One region of the Xenorhabdus bovienii SS-2004 genome, then DNA from elsewhere that is predicted to be linked to it. Evidence: predicted binding sites of a transcription regulator. Region 1 holds the regulator's gene; each other region holds the start of a gene.

Region 1 (7,199 bases):
TTCCGCATTCATGATAAGCAGTTGATGAAATATATTCTGCACAAAGGATTTATTGGTATTGATGGGATTAGTCTGACGATTGGAGATGTTGTGAATAACCGATTCTGTGTTCACTTGATCCCCGAAACACTGGGACGTACGACACTGGGTAAAAAACGCCTTGGGCAGAAAGTCAATATTGAGATTGACCCACAGACACAGGCAATCGTAGATACCGTTGAACGGGTTATGGCGCAGAAAGAACAAGAAAAAGTATTGTCACAGACGGAAGAAGAAGAATAAAAAAACATTTCTCATTACAGGGGAAAGCTACAGAAATATGGTTCTGTAGCTTTTTGTACAACCTTTTTAGGTTAACATCTTACCGAGGAACTCTCAGGCCGTTTTCAATTCCTCGTGGACTAAACATAATTTGCCACAGTTGAATGTCTCTGGCACGGAATGCACCTGCACAAGCATTTAAGTAATAACTGAACATCCGTTTAAAGCGTGGGCTGTAATTATGTTCTATCTCGCTCCAGCTTGCGGTGAAATGTTCATACCATGACATCAACGTACGGTCATAATCCGCCCCAAAGTTGTGCCAGTCTTCCATGACTAATTTTCCATTACTGGCTTTGGCTATCTTTGCAACCGAAGGTAGGCAACCATTGGGAAAAATATACTTGTTCACCCATGAATCGACGTTCAATTTATCACGATTAGAGCCGATAGTATGAAGCAGGAACAGGCCATCAGGCTTCAGATTTTTGCGCACGATATTGAAATAACTAGCATAATTTTTAGGGCCAACGTGTTCAAACATACCGACAGAGACAATCCTATCAAACTGAAAGTTCAAATTGCGATAATCTTCAAGGATGACTTTCACATCCATATCCTTACAGCGTTCCTGAGCATATTTCTGTTGCTCTGCGGAAATAGTAACGCCAGTGACGGATACACCATAGTTTTTTGCGGCATAGGCAGCCAGACCACCCCATCCACATCCGATATCCAATAGTGTCATACCTGAAGATAATTGTAGTTTTTCGCAAATCAGGCGGAGTTTACTGGTTTGGGCTTCTTCTAGTGTGTTTGAATCTTTCCAGTAACCACATGAGTACTGCATGTGAGGGTCGAGCATGCGAGTAAAAAGATCGTTACCTAAATCATAGTGTTCTTCCCCTACAACCCAGGCTCTTTTGGGTGATTGTAGGTTAAATATGCGAGCGGTAATGATTTTCAGAATATCCTTGGCATTTTTGGGAATGCGGTACTCCAGACCAGCTCGCAGTATTTTATGAAAGAATACATCCAAACGTTCACAATCCCACCAGCCATCCATATAGCTTTCACCCAGCCCAAGGGAGCCTTCTTTTAACACTCTTTTATAAAAATTTGGATTTTTGACATGTATATCGAAAGGGCGCTTGCCGTTGATCTCAATATCAGCTTCTTGAAGCAACTCACTGGCGATTCTATGCCACGGATCAGTAATTATTTTTTTATCTTCAATGCAAGATGAACTCATATACTCTCCAATATTTATACAAGGGAATTTTGAGGTATCTCTTTGTGGCTGATTACTTATTATGTTAAAACCAAAAAGGTTTTATTCGGAAATAATATAGAACATTAAGTAAAAACATATATACTCATTCATCCTGAAAGCAAACAGAGCTTCATTGCCCTTACAAGCCTCAAATTCCAAGTTTTTATAATAATGAACCTGTATGAGTATATGAGTGAAATAATATTTAAACAATCATCTAAAGGTCACATTTATGACGCAACCTTTAGATGAGAATGTTCTTAATTATTATTTTTTGGCGTGATTATTAAATTCATGTTTAATCTTTCTTGTCATATTTTTGCTTTTGCAACCAATACCCTATTGCCATCAGAGCAACAGTAGAAACCATCACTGTTGTGGTAGATAAAAGAGGGTTTTTCATGAATACAGAGACTATCAGGCTTGCGACAAAACAGAACCCTAATTGCAGGGCATTCTGCAATGCTGCTGCCTTCCCACTGTTTTTAGGGTAAACAGAGAGTGCATTTGCTACAGCAATAGGATAAGAAGCACCATTCATTGCTGCCATAAAGCAGAAAGGGATGAGAATAGCCATAAATGAAGGTTCATAGAATTGGGAAATTAAATAAATGATCACCATGCTGACGGCATAACCTGCCAGTAAGAATGGAAATACCGTCTCACTTTTGGTTTTTTCCAAAAGAATACGGCAACCATATCCACCGACCATAAATGCCAGAGTCTGAGGAATATAACTCAAGCCGATATCTGTAGGATCATAACCCATATCGGCCAGAATTGTTGGTGAGCCAGTTAGCCAAGCAAAAAAACCAGCACTGCAAGCAGCATAAATTAGTACATTTCCACTGAATATTGGGGATTTCAATAAGGTAAAGAAAGAAACTCCCTTTTTATCAGAGTCGGTATCGATAGCTTTGTGTTTATTGGTCAGGAAAAATGTGGGTATCAGCAGTAAAAGTGTTACAGCCATCAAGACAAGGAAAATGATTTTCCAGCCAACGTGTGACAATAGCCATGCACCGACCAAAGGAGCGAGTGCAGGGGAAAGGGCAACCAGAGGCATTATCATGGCAAAAACACGTTTAGTACGTTCAGGATCATACCGATCGACAACTAAAGCCTGCCAGCAAACTGCCGCAGAGCAGACTCCAACCGCTTGAAGAAATCTCAATACAAGCAGTTGAGTGGAATCAGTTATCCAGAGCATACCTAGACAGCTAATGGAAAACAGAGATAAGCCGATAATAAGAACAGGCTTTCTTCCTAATCGGTCAGACAGTTGCCCCCATAACAACTGAGCAAAGGCAAAACCGCCAAGAAAAATGCTGAGACTCGCACTGATAGCACTTTCTGATGTATTTAACTCTGTTTTCATTACTCCAAAAGCAGGTAGATACATATCAATAGCCAAATAGCCGAGCATACTCAGGCCAGCGAGATAAAACATGAATGAAATGGAATTTTTATTTGTTGTCATTGTGTTAATAACTTGGTGTGGTAATTGATAAGAAGATACAAGGCTTATTCTATATGGCATGATTTTTACTTGTGAAACGGTAATATTTGCATCATGTTATGAAAAAAATTGAAAGGAATAAATATGTGGTCTGAATACTCGCTGGAAGTTGTTGATGCTGTAGCCAGAACAGGAAGTTTCAGTGCAGCTGCATCAGAACTTCATCGTGTCCCTTCTGCTATCAGCTATACGGTAAAACAACTCGAAGAATGGTTGGCTGTACCTTTATTTGAGCGTCGTCACCGTGATGTAGAATTAACGGAAGCGGGAGGTATTTTTGTTAAAGAAGCTCGTTCTGTTATCAAAAAAATGCATCACACTCGCCATCAATGTCAGCAGGTGGCTAATGGTTGGAGAGGGCAGTTCAGCATTGCCGTTGATCAAGTTGTAAAACCTGAACGAACGCTCCAACTTATTCTGGATTTTTACCGGCATTTTCCAGATATTGAGTTGCTTATCTATCCTGAAGTTTTTAATGGTGTGTGGGATGCACTGGTAGATGGACGGGTTGATGTCGCCATTGGTGCCACCCGCGCTTCTCCGGTCGGAGAACGATACAGTTTCAGGGATATGGGGTTTATGCCGTGGTTATGCGTTGCTAGCCCTGCACATGAACTGGTTTCGATAGCAGAAAAATTGCATGACGACCAGATGCGAGCTTATTCCAGTTTATGCCTGGAAGATACTTCTCGCAGCCTGCCCAAGCGTGATACATGGGCTTTGGATAATCAACGGCGATTGATTGTGCCTGATTGGGATATTGGGTTGGCTTGCCTGATGGATGGTCTATGTGTAGGAATGGTGCCCAAGCATCGTGCATTACCACTTATCCGCCGCGGAAAATTGATCGCACTTGAGCTTGAACAACCATTGCCTGATAGCCCATGTTGCTTGGCATGGTCGCAAAAAAGCCATTCACCAGCATTAAGCTGGTTGCTTGATTATCTTGGAGATAGTGAAACACTTAATGCTGAATGGTTGCAGGAGGACTGATCGTCAACGGCGATAATCGATGAAAGGCCCATCTGTAACAGATCGACGCTCAACAAGACGCGGATGCACTTCGATAGTTTGTACATTTTCACGTTTATTGATGATCCTGTCCAGTAACATCGAGAAGGCCATCTGTCCCAAGCGTTCTTTGGGCTGGTGGATGGTTGTCAGCGCTGGCGTGAAGTAGCGTGCATTGCGAATATTGTCATAACCAATGATGGAAATATCTTGAGGGACACGTAAACCTAGCTCATCGGCTGCACAGATTGCACCCATTGCCATCACATCGCCACCACAGAAAACGGCTGTGGGGCGATGTTTCTGATTCAGGATCTGATACATAGCTTGATAGCCAGATTCAGGCTCAAAATCGCCCTGCACAATCCATTCATTCCGAATGTCAATATTTGCCTCTTTCAGTGCCTTGAGAAAACCTTGATGACGCCCGCCACCTGTATTTCTTGCTAATGGTCCAGGAATGGAAGCAATATCACGGTGACCGCGTTCAATAAGATAGCGGCCGGCCAAATAACCACCATGGAAAGCGTTATCGATAATCGCATCGGTGAAATCTCCTCTAGATTCACCCCAGTCCATGACCACCATGGGAATATTGCGATAATCTTCTAGCATACCCAAAAGTTGTTCAGGATATTCTGAACACATTACCAGTAAACCATCCACACGCTTTTGAGCGAGCATTGCGAGATAAGCTTTCTGCTTGTCGAGATTGTTGTGAGAATTGCACAAAATCAACGTATAGCCTTTGCTATAGCAACTATTTTCAACGGATTCTATGATTTCGGCAAAATAAGGTGCCTCACTTGAAGTTGCCAGTAATCCGATGGATTTGGTGTGGTTAACCTTCAAACTACGAGCAACGGCGCTGGGAGAATAGTTTAATTCTTTTATGGCAGCCCAAACTGCGATTTTTGTATCTTCGGCGACGAAACGGGTTTTATTGATAACATGGGATACGGTTGTGGTCGAAACACCAGCGCGTTTAGCCACATCTTTAATCGTTGCCATGATAAAAAAGACTCCTGACCTTATGGTCTAAATTTATAGATCTTTGTTAATCGTTTGCCAGTATATTTATATAGGATGAAGGCTGGCAATAATTTAGCGGTAAACCTTGAATTTTGTCTGATCTAGCTCAAAAGTGAAAGCAATAATCGATGCTATAAAGTATATGCACTAAATGTCAAATGATGCTTTTTATGTAATAGGGTGAATAACCATTTAAAGTTTATGGTATTGCGGGGCCTTAGTTTTCACATTGAGGGTTTTATGGATATAGATTTGAAGTTGGGATTATTGACTGCCAGTAGCGCATTAGTAATGATTGTTACTCTAGCAAGTCTTTGCCTGGTCTAGAAAAAATTGAAGGGCAGCGTCGCCTGCTTTTGTTTTAAGGGTAAACTTTCGCTATCCAAGACTTATGGAATTGGGAAAGTCTACCCTTGCTATTTCAAACTGGCTTGAGCGTTTATCTCAGAAAACTTAAGCCAGATTTTCTTCAACAAATTTCCAGTTGACCAGAGCCCAGAAATGCTCCAGATATTGAGGGCGCGCATTACGGTAATCGATGTAATATGCGTGTTCCCAAACATCAACTGTCAGTACAGGTTTATCTTTACCAGTCAATGGAGTTGCGGCATTGGAAGTATTGACGATAGCCACGCTACCATCAGCTTTCTTGACCAGCCATGTCCAACCCGAACCAAAATTTTTCAGTGCAGCATCAGTAAACTGCTGTTTGAACTCAGTAAAAGAGCCGAAAGCACTGTTAATAGCGTCTGCAACTTTTCCAGTTGGTTCACCACCCCCGTTTGGTGACAGGCTATTCCAGTAGAAAGTGTGATTCCAGACTTGTGCTGCGTTATTGAAGATGCCGCCTTCGGATGTTTTGATGATTTCTTCCAGTGATTTTCCGGCAAATTCGGTATCTTTAACCAGATTGTTCAGGTTCACAACGTAGGCGTTATGATGTTTGCCGTAATGATATTCCAGAGTTTCGGCTGAAATGTGTGGTTCCAGGGCATTTTTGGCATAAGGTAATGCTGGTAATTCAAAAGACATTGCATGCTCCTTTTTAATATCGGGTTTTTGGCTCTACAAGCCATGGTTAACAAGGTGACAACCATGGGCAGAGCAAATTCAAGCTTATTATCATGTTGCTATTTTGATAATTATCTTAACAACTTTTCAGCTAAATAACAGGGAAAAAGATACGACTTAACTGCGATTTGGAGTGGAACTGAACTGTAGTACTGATTGTAAACGATCACAGGGGATGAAAGCATCACATAGCCATCTATAGCAGATTGCAACATAAAAGTTACATAAGAAAGTTCGCGGTAGAAAATTCGCGGTAGAAAGTGGTATTCTGAATCAATCTTTTCTGATGCTGATAAACAGCGCTTGTGGTTTAAGGAAGTAAAAATGATGAGTATTGAGAAAAACGAACGCCCGGTTGAAGAAACAACGACTATTGGAAAAATAGAACGCCAGATCAAAGAAAATCCAATCTTGCTGTACATGAAAGGTTCCCCAAAGCTGCCAAACTGTGGTTTCTCTGCTCAGGCGGTTCAGGCGCTGTCTGCCTGTGGTGAACGTTTTGCTTACGTAGATATCCTGCAAAATCCTGATATCCGTGCAGAATTGCCTAAATATGCAAACTGGCCGACATTTCCTCAGCTTTGGGTAGATGGTGAGTTGGTAGGTGGTTGTGACATTCTCATTGAAATGTATCAGAGTGGTGAATTACAAGCGTTGATCAAAGATACTGCTGACAAGTACCGTGAACAGGCAGGCTGCGATAGCGAATAATTTATCATTTTGGTGAATAATGGTTAAAGCCCCATACATCTTCAGTAGGTATGGGGCTTGATTTATCAGGATTCGTTATTTGGGGAAGGTAATGGCCAGCCGCCTAGTCGTTTCCAGCGGTTAACGAGTTCACAGAACAGCAGGGCAGTCCGGTCTGTATCATACAGCGCGCTATGAGCCTGATTGCTGTCAAATGGTATTTCCGCTGTGATACAGGCTTTGGCCAGGATTGTTTGGCCGAGCACCAAACCACTCAGAGCTGCGGTATCAAAAGTGGCGAAAGGGTGAAATGGGTTACGTTTCAAACCAGAACGCTCTGCT
Region 2 (7,199 bases), 580 kb from region 1:
ATGCTCAGTGTTCATGATTCTGTCACTATGGTAGAAAATGCATTGAAAGCGGGGGCTCGTGGTTATCTCAGCAAACGCTGTAGTCCGGATGAGCTGCTTCAGGCAGTGCGTACGACGGCAAATAATGGCTGTTATCTCACGCCGGATATTGCGCTGAAACTGGCGTCATCAAAAAATAGTCAGACTTCATTAGATCACTTGACCAAGCGAGAGCGACAAGTGGGTGAAATGCTTGCCAGAGGCATGGATGTCAAGGTTGTAGCGGCCGAGTTGGGATTGAGTCATAAGACAGTGCATGTTCATCGCGCTAATGTGATGAGTAAATTGGGGGTAACAAATAACGTGGGTTTAGTGAATTATTTTACGACTAGTGATCTCGACCCTGTTCACCATTTTGTGTAAATGCCATTTCTTAGTAATGACCGTCAAGGCGGTTAAATTAGCCCAGTTAGCCCGCCAACTACGACTTATCTGGGGATAGCGGTGATCTCAGGTTTCACTGAACGCGTCCAAGGCTTGAAGCGCTGCGTCTTCTGTCGGAACCTGATAAATCGTTTTCAGATCGCGTGTGACCGCTTTGTTATCTTTCCCGGCCACGAACCGCAGATTATTACGGAGCATGTGGACAATAGACAACTGGATGCGCGTTTCTGAATAAACGGCATTTATTGCGTCCGGGAAACCTTTCAGCCCATCAACGCAAGCGATGAGGATATCATTCAGCCCGCGATTTTTAAGCTCTGTAAGCCGATCATTTCCCCGACCGCGACAGTGACATTGTTGTGCCCGGTATTGATGCCGTCGTCGCCAGTCTGACCAATGTAAAATCTGTTCGATTGTCTTTCCCGCTTTTTCCATCAGCTTTGACAGCAGCTTGCGCAGTTCCGCTACATTGAGCGGAATCCGGCCTACCGATGTTTTTTTTCTCCTACCCCCGCAATATCAATCATAACAATAATGCAGATAATTTATCGTATTATCTTAAACTCCAGAACAAATAAAATAGAAACCCCGGAAAATAAGAAATCAGAAATAAATACCACAACAATATTAAACTGGAAAAAATAATAGATTCATCCGGTTTTATTCTCAGGAAATGTGATACAAGCGATATCCTGATAAATAATCAACATTACAATGTGTGGCTTTTCTAACAAGTTGCTATACTGAGAAGCTCACGTACAACTGAAAAGGCGTTGATTATGTTAAGTAATAGAGCTGCAAGACGGTTGTTGGGTATGCCTCATAAATTGAGTAATTCCAAGCGTAAGGTAATAATTTCTCTTCTTAATCTCACTTCCAGTGATAGTAAACATCAAATCCCAGAACAACTGAGACATTCTTCTTTTGTCTGTATGAAAAAAGATGCTTATTCAGGAAAAATAACCTATCACCCAGGAAATACATTTTATCCTGAACATTTGAATACCAGTCGATAAAATTGCCTGCTTTTATTCTAAAAAATTTATTGCGGCAGAATTCATTATCACTAAAATGATTATCGTGATAAAAAAGCGCTAAAAACGAACCGCCCACTGATGGGGCGGTTTATAGTTATTTTATGAATCAGTAATCAATCAAAAATTGATTATTTGCGACGCCATGTCGTTCCCTGTGGGCCATCTTCCAACTCAATTCTCATCGCGTTCAACTGATCACGCGCAGCATCTGCCAACGCCCACTCTTTGTTTGTTCGGGCATCGTTACGCTGCTTGATTAATGCTTCGATTTGGGCAACGTCATCATCCACATGAGCCCCTCCTTGTAAGAACTGTTCAGGTTCCTGTTCCAACAGCCCCAGTATCCCCGCCAGTTTACGCAGTTCAGCAGCCAGGCCGTTCGCCGCTGCCAGATTTTCAGTTTTCAGGCAGTTGATCTCACGAGCTATGTCAAATAATACAGAATAGGCTTCCGGTGTGTTGAAATCATCGTTCATTGCTTCAGTGAAACGGGCTTCAAATGCTTCGCTACCCGTAGGCTGAGCCGATTTATCCGTGCCACGCAATGCAGTGTACAGGCGCTCAAGAGCGGTACGTGCCTGTTTCAGATTTTCTTCCGTATAGTTCAACTGGCTGCGATAGTGGCCGGACAGCAGGAAGTAGCGCACGGTTTCAGCATCGTAATATCCCAGTACATCTCGGATGGTAAAGAAGTTGCTCAATGACTTGGACATCTTTTCTTTATCGACCATTACCATGCCGGAATGCATCCAGTAATTCACGTAAGGGCCACCATGAGCACAGGTAGACTGTGCAATTTCATTTTCATGATGTGGAAACATCAGATCAGAACCACCGCCGTGAATATCAAAATGCTGACCCAGTTGTTTGCCGTTCATGGCAGAACACTCAATATGCCAGCCCGGACGACCAACACCCCACGGCGACTCCCAGCTAGGCTCACCCGGCTTAGACATTTTCCACAGCACAAAATCCATTGGGTTACGTTTCACATCAGCAATTTCGACTCGCGCTCCCGCCTGTAACTGCTCCAGATCCTGACGTGAAAGCAGACCATAATCAGGATTAGTATCAATGGAGAACATCACATCGCCGTTATCCGCAACATAAGCGTGTCCACGGTTGATCAGCTCTTCAGTGATCTGAATGATTTCAGATATATGCTGAGTGGCACGAGGCTCCGAGTCTGGACGCTGAATATTCAGCGCATCAAAATCGCTGTGCATCTCGGACAACATACGTGTGGTAAGTGCATCACAACTTTCATTATTTTCAGTGGCACGTTTGATGATTTTGTCATCCACGTCAGTGACATTACGGACATAGGTTAAATCATAGCCCAGATAGCGCAGGTAACGGGCAATGACATCAAATGCAACAAAAGTTCTACCGTGGCCGATATGACACAAATCATAAATCGTGATGCCACACACGTACATGCCCACTTTTCCTTCATGGATCGGCTTAAATTCTTCTTTTTGGCGACTGAGAGTATTGAAAATTTTTAGCATCGGTGGGTTTTCCGTAAAAAGTGACGTACGTGTAATAAAAACGAACGAATCTGCTGATTATAGACTTCTTTATCAGCGATATAAATAAACTAGAATATGAAAAGCCAGATGAGATATTTCACCTTGATATGAAACGCTTTGCAAGCGCCGCGAGCGACCTTGTTCACAGACGCTTGCAGAGTACTGACTCAAGATCACAGATATGATATAACAGCGGATGTTCCGAACACCCTAGAAAATAGGGTCAATCAAAACTATTATTAGGATTTCTATTATGGTGACTTTTCATACCAACTTTGGCGATGTTGTGATTAACACTTTCACTGATAAAGCGCCTGTAACTGTTGAAAACTTCTTGAATTACTGCCGTGAAGGTTTCTATGACAATACAATTTTCCACCGTGTTATCAATGGCTTCATGATTCAGGGTGGTGGTTTTGAACCCGGTATGAAGCAGAAAACGGTTAAATCACCTATCCAAAACGAAGCCAATAACGGCCTGAAAAACACCCGTGGCACTCTCGCAATGGCACGTACCAATGATCCACACTCTGCAACTGCCCAGTTCTTCATCAATGTTGTTGATAACGATTTTCTGAATTTCCGTTCAGAACGTCCAGACGGATGGGGTTACTGCGTATTTGCCGAAGTGGTAGAAGGTATGGATGTGGTTGATAAAATCAAGGGCGTTTCCACTGGCCGCAGCGGTATGCACCAAGATGTACCAAACGAAGATGTGATCGTTGAACGTGTCACTATCAGCGAGTAATTAATCGTTACATGTGTACGCTGTTTATTGCAGATCTTCATCTCAATGAGCAAGAACCGGCAATTACTGCCGGTTTTCTGCGTTTTTTGCGTGAAGATGTTATTTATGCCGAGAGTTTATATATCCTCGGTGATTTTTTTGATTACTGGATTGGCGATGATGACCCCAATTCCCTGCACAGTGAAATTGCCCAAGCACTCAACGAGCTGAAACAAAAAGGTATTTCCTGCTATTTCATTCATGGTAATCGTGATTTCCTGCTTGGCTCCCGATTTGCCAGAGAGAGCGGTCTGATCCTGTTGCCACAGGAAAAGGTGCTGGAATTATACGGTAAGCGTATTCTGATCCTGCATGGCGACACGCTGTGTACAGATGATACAGGTTACCAGCAGTATCGTAAGCGGGTACACACGCCGTGGATACAACGGCTGTTTTTACTTCTTCCTTTGTTTATCCGACTGAAAATCGCAGCCAAAATGCGTGCAGGAAGCCAATACGCCAACAGCCAGAAATCTGAATCGATCATGGACGTCAATCAACAGGCGGTGATTGAGCATTTTGAAAAGTATCAGGTTGATTGGATGATCCACGGCCATACTCACCGTCCTGCAATACATGATATTCAAATCACGGATAAAACCGTACATCGCGGTGTTCTGGGCGCATGGCATCATCAAGGTTCAATGTTCAAAGTGACGAAAACGTCGATTGAACTGATGTTTTTCCCCTTCTGATCCCTGTTGAGAATTTCTGTAAAAATCGATAAATCAAACAACGCAAACGTTTTCCTTGTACCATTCTCATGATATGATCCGCCTCCTCATATATATTCGTTCTGCTGGACACCCAATACAGGAGCATCTGAGTTATGACGGCCCGCCCTGATCCCGCAACCGCTATTTCTGCAACTTCAATGCAACACCACGCCAAAATCGCCATTGTCATGGGTTCAAAAAGTGACTGGGCGACAATGCAACATGCCGCTGATATTTTGACGTCACTCGATATTCCCTTTCACGTTGAGATCGTTTCGGCACACCGAACTCCGGATAAACTTTTTCATTTTGCCGAGAAAGCCAAAGAAAACGGTTATGACGTGATTATCGCAGGTGCAGGCGGGGCAGCGCATCTGCCAGGTATGCTGGCAGCCAAAACATTGGTTCCGGTCTTTGGTGTCCCTGTGCAAAGTGCTGCACTCAGCGGAGTCGATAGTCTCTACTCCATCGTACAGATGCCAAAAGGCATCCCCGTTGGTACGCTGGCTATCGGAAAAGCCGGGGCAGCAAATGCGGCGTTACTGGCAGCGCAAGTGCTGGCATTACATGATGGTATGCTGTTTCAGCGTTTGTCAGACTGGCGTTCAGCACAAACACAAGATGTTTTGAATAATCCTGATCCACGGGAGGACGCATGAAACCAGTCTGCGTATTGGGTAATGGTCAGTTGGGTCGGATGCTCCGTCAGGCAGGCGAGCCATTGGGGATCGCTGTCTATCCGATTGGGCTGGATGCCGAGCCTGAATCAGTACCATACCAAAGCAGCGTCATCACCGCAGAAATTGAACGCTGGCCCGAAACCGCATTAACCCGCGAACTCGCCCATCATAAGGCTTTCATCAACCGTGATATTTTTCCTCTGTTGGCGGATCGCCTGCCACAAAAACAGCTCATGGATAGTTTGGGTTTGGCAACGGCACCGTGGCGATTACTTTCCGACCCCAGCCAATGGCCGCAACTGTTTGCGGAGTTAGGTGATTTTGTTATCGTCAAGCGCCGTACCGGCGGCTACGATGGACGTGGTCAATGGCGCATTCGACCGGGTGATGAAGCGGAATTACCTGCCGAAATTTACGGTGAATGTATTGTGGAACAAGGCATTCCGTTTTCAGGCGAAGTTTCACTGGTTGGTGCCCGCAATGTGCAAGGCCAATCCGTGTTTTATACACTGACCCATAATCTGCATCAGGAAGGTATTCTACGCACCAGCGTTGCCTTACCAAATGCGGGTAATCAGTTGCAGCAACAGGCAGAGAAGATGCTGTCTGCCCTCATGGATCACCTGAATTATGTCGGTGTCATGGCGATGGAATGTTTTATTGTTGGCGATAACTTATTAATCAACGAACTGGCGCCCCGGGTACACAATAGCGGTCACTGGACACAAAATGGCGCTTCCATCAGCCAATTTGAACTGCATCTTCGTGCAATCCTTGATCTCCCGATGCCTCAGCCAGAAATAATGGCGCTATCGGTGATGGTTAATCTGATCGGTACGGAACTCAATCCAGAATGGCTCGGTTTGCCTCTGGTACATTTGCATTGGTATGAAAAGGAAGTCCGCCCAGTGCGCAAAGTTGGGCACCTAAACCTGACTCACGCAGACAAACACGCATTGCAAACAACGTTACAGGCGTTGATCCTTCTACTACCTGCGGAGTACCAAAGCGGTTTGGAATGGGCAAAAATTAAATTGAATTGATGAGTGGTATTTGACTTTATGAATTCAAGGAAGTGGTAATATTTGAAAATAACTTACCACTTCCTATTCTAGCTCCAGCAATTATTTTTATTTCTTCAATAACGTTCTGGATAGTGTATCTACAGTGGTTCTTGTCATTTGGTCGATTTCATTATTGAGGAGATCACCCGCTTTGATCTTGTTGAAATTGGTCATTCTTAATGTTTCTGGAATCAGGTTCAAGGCTACGGTTTTATTCTCTTCATCAATGCCATTAATAGTTAAACTACAACCATCAAGACCAATAAAACCTTTCAGGAAGAAATACTTAATATAGTTGATAAATATCGTTAACCGCATTTTCTTGTTCAGCCTTGGAAAATTGCTGATATATGACAGAACCACTTCCTAAGTACAAATTCCTGAAATCATCAGGGCTCGAAAAATCAATAGCTTCTTCAATTCTATAGCTTTTAAGTATTTGAAAAAAACAATATCTTGCGAGTCAGTCTTGCCAAATGCTGCCGCAAAAGATGGGGAGAAGTGGCGTGTTCTTCGCCTGCTGGACGGTAACGGAGAAACGATATCTTTATTCCAATTTTATTGTGAAAGAGACTACACTTTTTAATATTGATTGGTTTTTACTCATTAATGGAATTGGACTAACACGGCAAAAAACAAACAACCTGATGGGAGAGACCTTATGAAAGCACTTGTTTATCATGGCACAGGCAAAAAGCAGTGGGAAACAAAATCCCCTCCTCAACTTATTGAGTCAACCGATGCAATCGTCCGCATTATCAAAACCACCATTTGCGGAACAGATCTACATATCCTCAAAGGGGATGTTCCAACTGTGGATGCAGGGCGAACATTGGGTCATGAAGGGATTGGGATAGTCGAATCCGTTGGAGAATCTGTCCGTAATATCAAAGTGGGTGATAAAGTAATTATTTCCTGCATCACCGTTTGTGGTCGTTGTCGTTATTGTAAACGCCAGCT
Region 3 (7,199 bases), 870 kb from region 1:
TGCGACAGAAAATGGTCTGACACATCTTGGACACATCATCGAAAACCATGTGATCCGGCAGGCACTTTGGCAGCAGGCAGAAAATTTGCCTGATGTGACGATTTTTACCCCCGCATCTCTCAAAAATGTCGCGTGGGGAGAAAACGAAGCTTTCATTACTCTGTCCGATGAGCGAATGCTGACTTCACGGCTGGTTGTTGGTGCTGATGGTGCGAATTCATGGCTGCGCCAACATGCGGATATTCCACTGACCTTTTGGGATTATGAGCACCATGCGCTGGTCGCCACGATTCGTACCGAAGAACCTCATCAGGCTGTTGCGCGTCAGGTCTTTCATGGTGATGGGATTCTGGCTTTCCTGCCATTGTCTGATCCCCATTTATGCTCGATCGTCTGGTCACTGCCTGCTGAAGCTGCGCAACAGCGCAAGGTAATCGACGCTGTATTATTTAATCGGCAATTGGGCGTTACATTTGATATGCAGCTTGGTCTGTGTGAATTAGTCAGTGAACGCCAGGCCATTCCATTGATGGGGCGTTATGCCCGTAACTTTGCAGCCCATCGGTTAGCCCTGCTGGGGGATGCTGCACATACTATTCATCCTTTGGCGGGACAAGGCGTTAATTTGGGATTTATGGATGTGGCAGAGTTGATTGGAGAACTGAGCCGCCTGCACCGCCAGGGGAAAGACATCGGTCAGTATCTCTATCTGGGGCGTTTCGAGCGCCGCCGCAAGCACAGTGCAGCGGTGATGCTGGCAGGTATGCAAGGGTTCCGTCAGCTATTTGATGGCAATCATCCGGCTAAAAAGCTATTGCGTGATATTGGATTAACGTTCGCTGATCACTTACCGGGAGTAAAATCGCAATTGCTTCGTCATGCCATGGGGCTAAATGATCTCCCTGATTGGCTGATTTCTCAAACCTCTTCGGTTGAAAAAATCTAATTCCGCTTCTCATTTAAGATTAGTTTTCCTCATGTAGGACTGAAGTGTGTTCAGTTGATTTACTTCACACTTTAGTCTTTTTCTAATAAAAAAAGAACGTATTCTGTATTTCATTAAAAATTTTGAGCGCCTTCACGCAATAAATTAGATAAAAATTCTGCATGATAGTAAGTGTTTTTTCAGGTTATTACTGTAATGCTGCTAATTTATTTTATGGTTCATTTCTATTTTCAGTGATAACTTCTAAACCAAGGTATCGTTTGCGTCATTAACCGCTTTTTTTGATTCATGATCCAACCTCTGTCGGTTAATACGCCGTATGTTTTTCAGGTCAAAAACATTTTCATGTCAAGAATGGAAAGAGGGAAATAATGTCAAAACACACCCCACTATATGATCAACATCTGGCATGCGGAGCGCGCATGGTAGATTTTCATGGCTGGATGATGCCCCTTCAATACGGTTCACAAATCGACGAGCATCACACGGTGCGTACTGATGCTGGTATGTTCGATGTTTCCCACATGACCATTGTGGATCTGCATGGCACAGGTTGCCGTGATTTTCTCCGCTATCTTCTGGCAAATGACATCACCAAACTGACCGAACAGGGCAAGGCACTTTATACCGGCATGTTGAATGTCTCCGGTGGTGTTATTGATGACCTGATAGTCTATTTCTTCACTGATGATTTCTATCGCATGGTTGTAAATTCTGCGACCCGTGACAAAGACTTAGCTTGGATTCAACAGCATGCCACGAATTACCCCGTCGAAATTACGGTGCGTGATGATTTAGCACTAATCGCGGTTCAAGGCCCGAATGCGCAGTCTAAAGCACAATCCCTGCTGAATGATGAACAAAAACAGGCCGTGGCAGGTATGAAACCTTTCTTCGGCGTCCAGTCTGGTGATTTATTTATCGCGACGACCGGTTATACCGGCGAAGCAGGTTATGAAATTGCGTTACCGAAAGAACAGGCTGCTGATTTTTGGCAGAAATTGTTAGCAGCAGGCGTTAAACCCGCTGGATTGGGTGCACGGGATACACTACGCCTTGAAGCGGGTATGAACCTTTACGGTCAGGAAATGGATGAAACCATTTCGCCTTTAGCTGCCAATATGGGGTGGACGATTGCGTGGAAACCGGAAGATCGCCAATTCATTGGCCGTGAAGCGCTGGAAAGACAGCGTGAAGTAGGTACAGAACAACTGGTTGGCTTAATTATGCGCGAAAAGGGCGTATTGCGTGGTGGTTTAACAGTCCACTTCACTGATAAAGCGGGTGAAATGCGTTCTGGCGTCATTACCAGCGGAACATTCTCTCCAACTTTGGGGTTCAGCATTGCTCTTGCACGAGTTCCTCAGGGAATTGGAGAACAGGCGATTGTTCAGATCCGTAACCGTGAAATGCTTGTTCAGGTGGTTAAACCGGGTTTTGTACGGATGGGCAAATCGCTCGTAGAGTAATTTGGGTCGTAACATTTTTATTAATGAATTAAAAACAAGGAGATGGCAACGATGAGTCATGTACCAGCAGAATTAAAATATACCTCATCACACGAATGGGTTCGTGCGGAAGGAAACGGTGAATACACTGTAGGTATTACCGAGCACGCTCAGGAACTCTTGGGTGATATGGTATTCGTTGATTTGCCCGAAGTCGGTGTAGTTGTAAATAATGGTAATGACTGTGCTGTTGTAGAATCAGTCAAAGCAGCTTCTGATATTTATGCCCCTTTGAGTGGTGAAGTCACCGCGGTTAATTCAGAGTTGGAAGGTTCTCCTGAATTAGTCAACAGTGAGCCTTATAACGAGGGTTGGCTGTTCCGCCTTAAGATCTCTGACGAGAGTGAACTCACCCATCTGCTTGATGCGGAAGGTTATCAGTCACTTTTGGCAGAAGAAGAATAATACTTACTATCGCCCCATATCACGTTGTGAATGGGGCGTTTTTTATGTGTGCCGTTTTTAGCTAGTTTCAGGAAATTATCATCAATGACCCAGACACTAATCCAACTTGAAAATCAAGGTGAATTCACTCGTCGCCACATTGGTTCTTCTGCTGAACAGCAAAAAGAGATGCTGGCGACAGTTGGTGCAAATTCTCTTGACGATCTGACGAATAAAATCGTTCCTCGTGATATCGCATTGTCAGAGCCACCTGCTGTAGGCGAAGGTGCGACAGAACAACAGGCGCTGGCTGAACTGAAAGTGATGGCTGGCCAGAACAGACGTTATCAATCTTATATCGGTATGGGATATGCGCCATCGGTACTTCCTCCGGTTATTCTGCGTAATTTGCTGGAAAATCCTGGCTGGTACACGGCATATACCCCGTATCAGCCAGAAGTTTCCCAAGGCCGTCTTGAAGCCTTACTGAACTTTCAGCAAGTTACTATTGATCTCACCGGATTGGATCTTGCTTCTGCCTCATTACTGGATGAAGCCACGGCGGCGGCTGAAGCTATGGCGATGGCAAAACGGGTCAGTAAGTTGAAAGGCGCAGAGCGCTTCTTTGTGGCGGATGATATTCATCCACAGACGCTGGACGTTGTTCGTACCCGTGCAGAAACCTTTGGATTTGAAGTCATTGTTGATAAAGCCGAAAAAGTGCTGGAACTGGAAGGTGTCTTCGGTGTCCTGCTACAACAGGTTGGTACAACAGGCGAAGTTCATGACTACAGTGCTCTGATTACGAAGCTGAAAGAGAAAAAAATTATTGTCAGTGTAGCGGCGGATTTTATGGCACTGGTCATGCTGACTGCACCGGGCAAACAAGGTGCTGACATGGTATTTGGTGCAGCACAGCGTTTTGGTGTCCCGATGGGATACGGTGGCCCACATGCTGCATTCTTTGCCTGCCGTGATGAATTCAAGCGTTCCATGCCGGGTCGCATTATTGGCGTTTCCCGTGACGCTGCGGGTAACCGGGCTCTGCGGATGGCTATGCAGACCCGTGAACAGCATATTCGTCGCGAAAAAGCGAATTCCAATATTTGTACCTCGCAAGTTCTGCTGGCTAATATTGCTGGCATGTACGCGGTTTACCACGGTGCTGAAGGCTTGAAGAGAATCGCTGGCCGTATTCACCGATTGACCGACATTCTGGCCACCGGCCTGCAAAAAGCGGGCATCACACTGCGTCACAAAACATGGTTTGATACGCTGACCGTTGAAGTTGCAGATAAAACACAGGTACTGGTTCGGGCGGAGAAAGCCCAAATTAACCTGCGTACTGATATTCTTGGTGCGATTGGTGTGGCATTGAGTGAAAAAACCAGCCGCGACGACTTGCAAACACTGTTCCAGGTTCTGACTGGCTCTGATGCTATATTGGATATTGATACGCTTGATAACGAAATGGCGGCAGGCAGCCAATCTATTCCGGTTTCAATGTTGCGCAATGATGACATCTTGATGCATGACAACTTCCGCCGTTATCACAGCGAAACTGACATGATGCGCTACATGCACAGTCTGGAGCGTAAAGATCTGGCATTGAATCAGGCGATGATCCCGCTGGGCTCATGTACCATGAAACTGAATGCGGCGGCTGAAATTATGCCGATCACATGGCCTGAATTCACGGATATGCACCCTTTCTGTCCACCAGAGCAGGCGCAGGGTTATCACCAACTGATCAGCCAACTCTCTCATTGGCTGGTATTGCTGACTGGCTACGACGCAGTTTGTATGCAGCCAAACTCCGGTGCTCAGGGAGAATATGCTGGCTTACTCGCCATTCGTCGTTATTACGCCAGTCGTGGAGAACAACATCGCCATGTCTGCTTGATTCCAAGCTCTGCTCACGGCACAAACCCTGCTTCCGCGCATATGGCGGGTATGACCGTGGTGGTGGTGAATTGTGACAAAGAAGGTAATATCGATCTGACAGATTTACACGAAAAAGCGGAAAAACATCGTGGTGAACTGGCCTGTATCATGGTGACCTACCCATCGACTCACGGTGTGTATGAAGAAACCATCCGTCAGATCTGCGATATTATTCACCAGAATGGAGGCCAGGTTTACCTTGATGGTGCCAACATGAACGCCCAAGTCGGCATTACTACGCCGGGCTTTATTGGTGCTGACGTTTCCCACCTGAACCTGCATAAAACCTTTTGTATCCCACACGGTGGTGGTGGCCCTGGCATGGGGCCGATTGGTGTGAAAAAACACCTTGCACCATTTGTACCGGGGCATTCCGTGGTGGAAATGGACACAGTAACCACATTGGGCGCAGTATCAGCCGCACCATTTGGCAGTGCTTCCATTTTGCCCATTAGCTGGATGTATATCCGTATGATGGGAGCAAAAGGACTGAAACAAGCCAGCCAAGTTGCGATCCTGAATGCGAACTACATCGCAGCTCGCCTGAAAGGGGCTTATGAAATCCTCTATACCGGGCGTGATGGCTACGTTGCCCACGAATGTATTCTGGATATTCGCCCACTGAAAGACGAATTTGGCATCAGCGAAATGGATATCGCTAAGCGTTTGGTTGACTACGGCTTCCATGCACCAACCATGTCATTCCCAGTGGCGGGAACCTTGATGGTTGAGCCGACGGAATCCGAAAGCAAAGTCGAAATCGATCGCTTTATTGACGCAATGCTGGCAATTCGCGAAGAAATCAGCAATGTGGCAAAAGGGGAATGGCCGCTGGAAGACAATCCACTGGTGAATGCGCCTCACGTTCAGGCAGAGCTGGTTTCTGACTGGGAACATGCATACAGCCGTGAAATCGCTGTCTTCCCAACAGTAGAAACCAAAGCCAATAAATACTGGCCAACGGTTAAACGTCTCGACGATGTATATGGTGACCGCAATTTACATTGCTCCTGTGCACCGATTGAAGATTATCGTTAATCTCGGTTAACAAAGAAGACGAAAGCAGTGTTGAGGAGGATTCCTCACACTGCTTTTTCAGGAAAATTATCCATTTTCACTCAATATATGGTAGTTTTCTCGTGATGGAAGATCGCTATTTTTGAGTCAATTGATTATTTTGAAAACTTCAATATCATTAATCTTGAAAATGTGATTAAGTTGTAGAAATGTACTATTAAAACAAATAGCTTGAAACCAACAAAGGATGACAACTATTTTGAATATCGCCACTATGACTATGATTCGTCTTTCACAGGCGTTTCTCTCTCAAAAAACCTCAACAATGATGCCTGTTTGGATGAAATTTTATTTCTTCTATAGTTAGAAAATCACTTCAATCATAGACATAATTGTTCGCGTTATTACTAATGACGCTAAGTTATCGTCTAATATCGCATAAATTCTTCATTATTTTCATTAAATAATTTTCCAAAAATTTAAAAATAAATTGAAACAACGGCCTCATATACATGTGGCTGAATGTTGGCACATCTTTTCAATACTTCAGTTATAACGGGAGAAGTTAAGGTTATGTCATTAAATAGAATCGTGAGTACTCATAAACGAGCAGAATTTCGTACTTGGTTTGGATTATTGATCTTAATGTTACCGGTTTTATTGGTCACGGTGGACAACACTATTTTGGGATTTGCCTTGCCAAAAATTACCAGAGCTTTGGAACCGAGTGCAAATCAGCAATTATGGATTATTGATGCTTATTCATTGGTACTGGCGGGATTGTTGGTGTCTATGGGAAGTATCGGTGATCGTGTTGGTCACCGTCTGCTATTGCTATCCGGGTCATTGGGATTCACGGTTGTTTCAGCTCTGACAGCATTATCTACCTCGCCAGAACAATTAATTGCTGGGCGTGCAGCTCTTGGTTTTTTTGGTGCAATGTTGATGCCTTCGACACTGGCTTTGATAAGCCATCTTTTTACAGATCGTGAACAGCGCCGATTAGCTATCGCTATTTGGGCGACTACTCTCACCGTTGGCTCGGCACTTGGCCCTGTTATAGGCGGTGTTTTATTGCAGTATTTTAACTGGCAAGCCATTTTTCTATTGGCTGTGCCTGTATTGGTGCCTTTGTTGATTTTTGCACCTATGTTGTTACCTGAATCGGCCAAAAAGCAGATAGGGATCATTGATGGCTATAGTGTCTTATTATCCATTATTGCCATGGCTGGCATTGTGTATGCGATTAAACATTTTGCCAGTAATGGCTTTGAGACCAGTGTCATTATGACGTTTGCGATTGGTCTTATCGCAGGAATGTTATTTATACGTAGGCAACAGAGCTTGCAAATACCGCTAATGGATATTTCCCTGTTCCGTAATGGTGTATTTACTGGTTC

Evidence for each region. The regulator PurR, encoded in region 1, represses purine synthesis genes. The targets are predictions, from matches to a motif close to CANGCAAACGTTTGCNTG.
Region 2: the regulator PurR is predicted to act here: its motif matches at 4,514-4,531, upstream of purE (5-(carboxyamino)imidazole ribonucleotide mutase).
Region 3: the regulator PurR is predicted to act here: its motif matches at 1,196-1,213, upstream of gcvT (glycine cleavage system aminomethyltransferase GcvT).

The regions. Positions count from the first base shown of each region.
Region 1 covers NC_013892.1:2,465,846-2,473,044, reverse strand. The annotation lists gene XBJ1_RS10565 (riboflavin synthase) at 1-282, shown strand, start outside; gene cfa (cyclopropane fatty acyl phospholipid synthase) at 362-1,513, opposite strand; gene punC (purine nucleoside transporter PunC) at 1,833-3,014, opposite strand; gene punR (DNA-binding transcriptional activator PunR) at 3,138-4,046, shown strand; gene purR (HTH-type transcriptional repressor PurR) at 4,050-5,075, opposite strand; gene sodB (superoxide dismutase [Fe]) at 5,550-6,128, opposite strand; gene XBJ1_RS10535 (Grx4 family monothiol glutaredoxin) at 6,495-6,878, shown strand; gene rnt (ribonuclease T) at 6,944-7,199, opposite strand, start outside.
Region 2 covers NC_013892.1:3,045,634-3,052,832, forward strand. The annotation lists gene uhpA (transcriptional regulator UhpA) at 1-402, shown strand, start outside; partial or broken gene XBJ1_RS13055 (transposase) at 493-747, opposite strand; gene sra (stationary-phase-induced ribosome-associated protein) at 1,203-1,439, shown strand; gene cysS (cysteine--tRNA ligase) at 1,589-2,971, opposite strand; gene ppiB (peptidylprolyl isomerase B) at 3,246-3,740, shown strand; gene lpxH (UDP-2,3-diacylglucosamine diphosphatase) at 3,752-4,474, shown strand; gene purE (5-(carboxyamino)imidazole ribonucleotide mutase) at 4,609-5,154, shown strand; gene purK (5-(carboxyamino)imidazole ribonucleotide synthase) at 5,151-6,218, shown strand; gene XBJ1_RS13085 (riboflavin synthase subunit alpha (fragment)) at 6,306-6,557, opposite strand; gene XBJ1_RS13095 (zinc-dependent alcohol dehydrogenase family protein) at 6,901-7,199, shown strand, end outside.
Region 3 covers NC_013892.1:3,335,339-3,342,537, reverse strand. The annotation lists gene ubiI (FAD-dependent 2-octaprenylphenol hydroxylase) at 1-946, shown strand, start outside; gene gcvT (glycine cleavage system aminomethyltransferase GcvT) at 1,318-2,415, shown strand; gene gcvH (glycine cleavage system protein GcvH) at 2,467-2,859, shown strand; gene gcvP (aminomethyl-transferring glycine dehydrogenase) at 2,944-5,820, shown strand; gene XBJ1_RS14655 (MFS transporter) at 6,373-7,199, shown strand, end outside.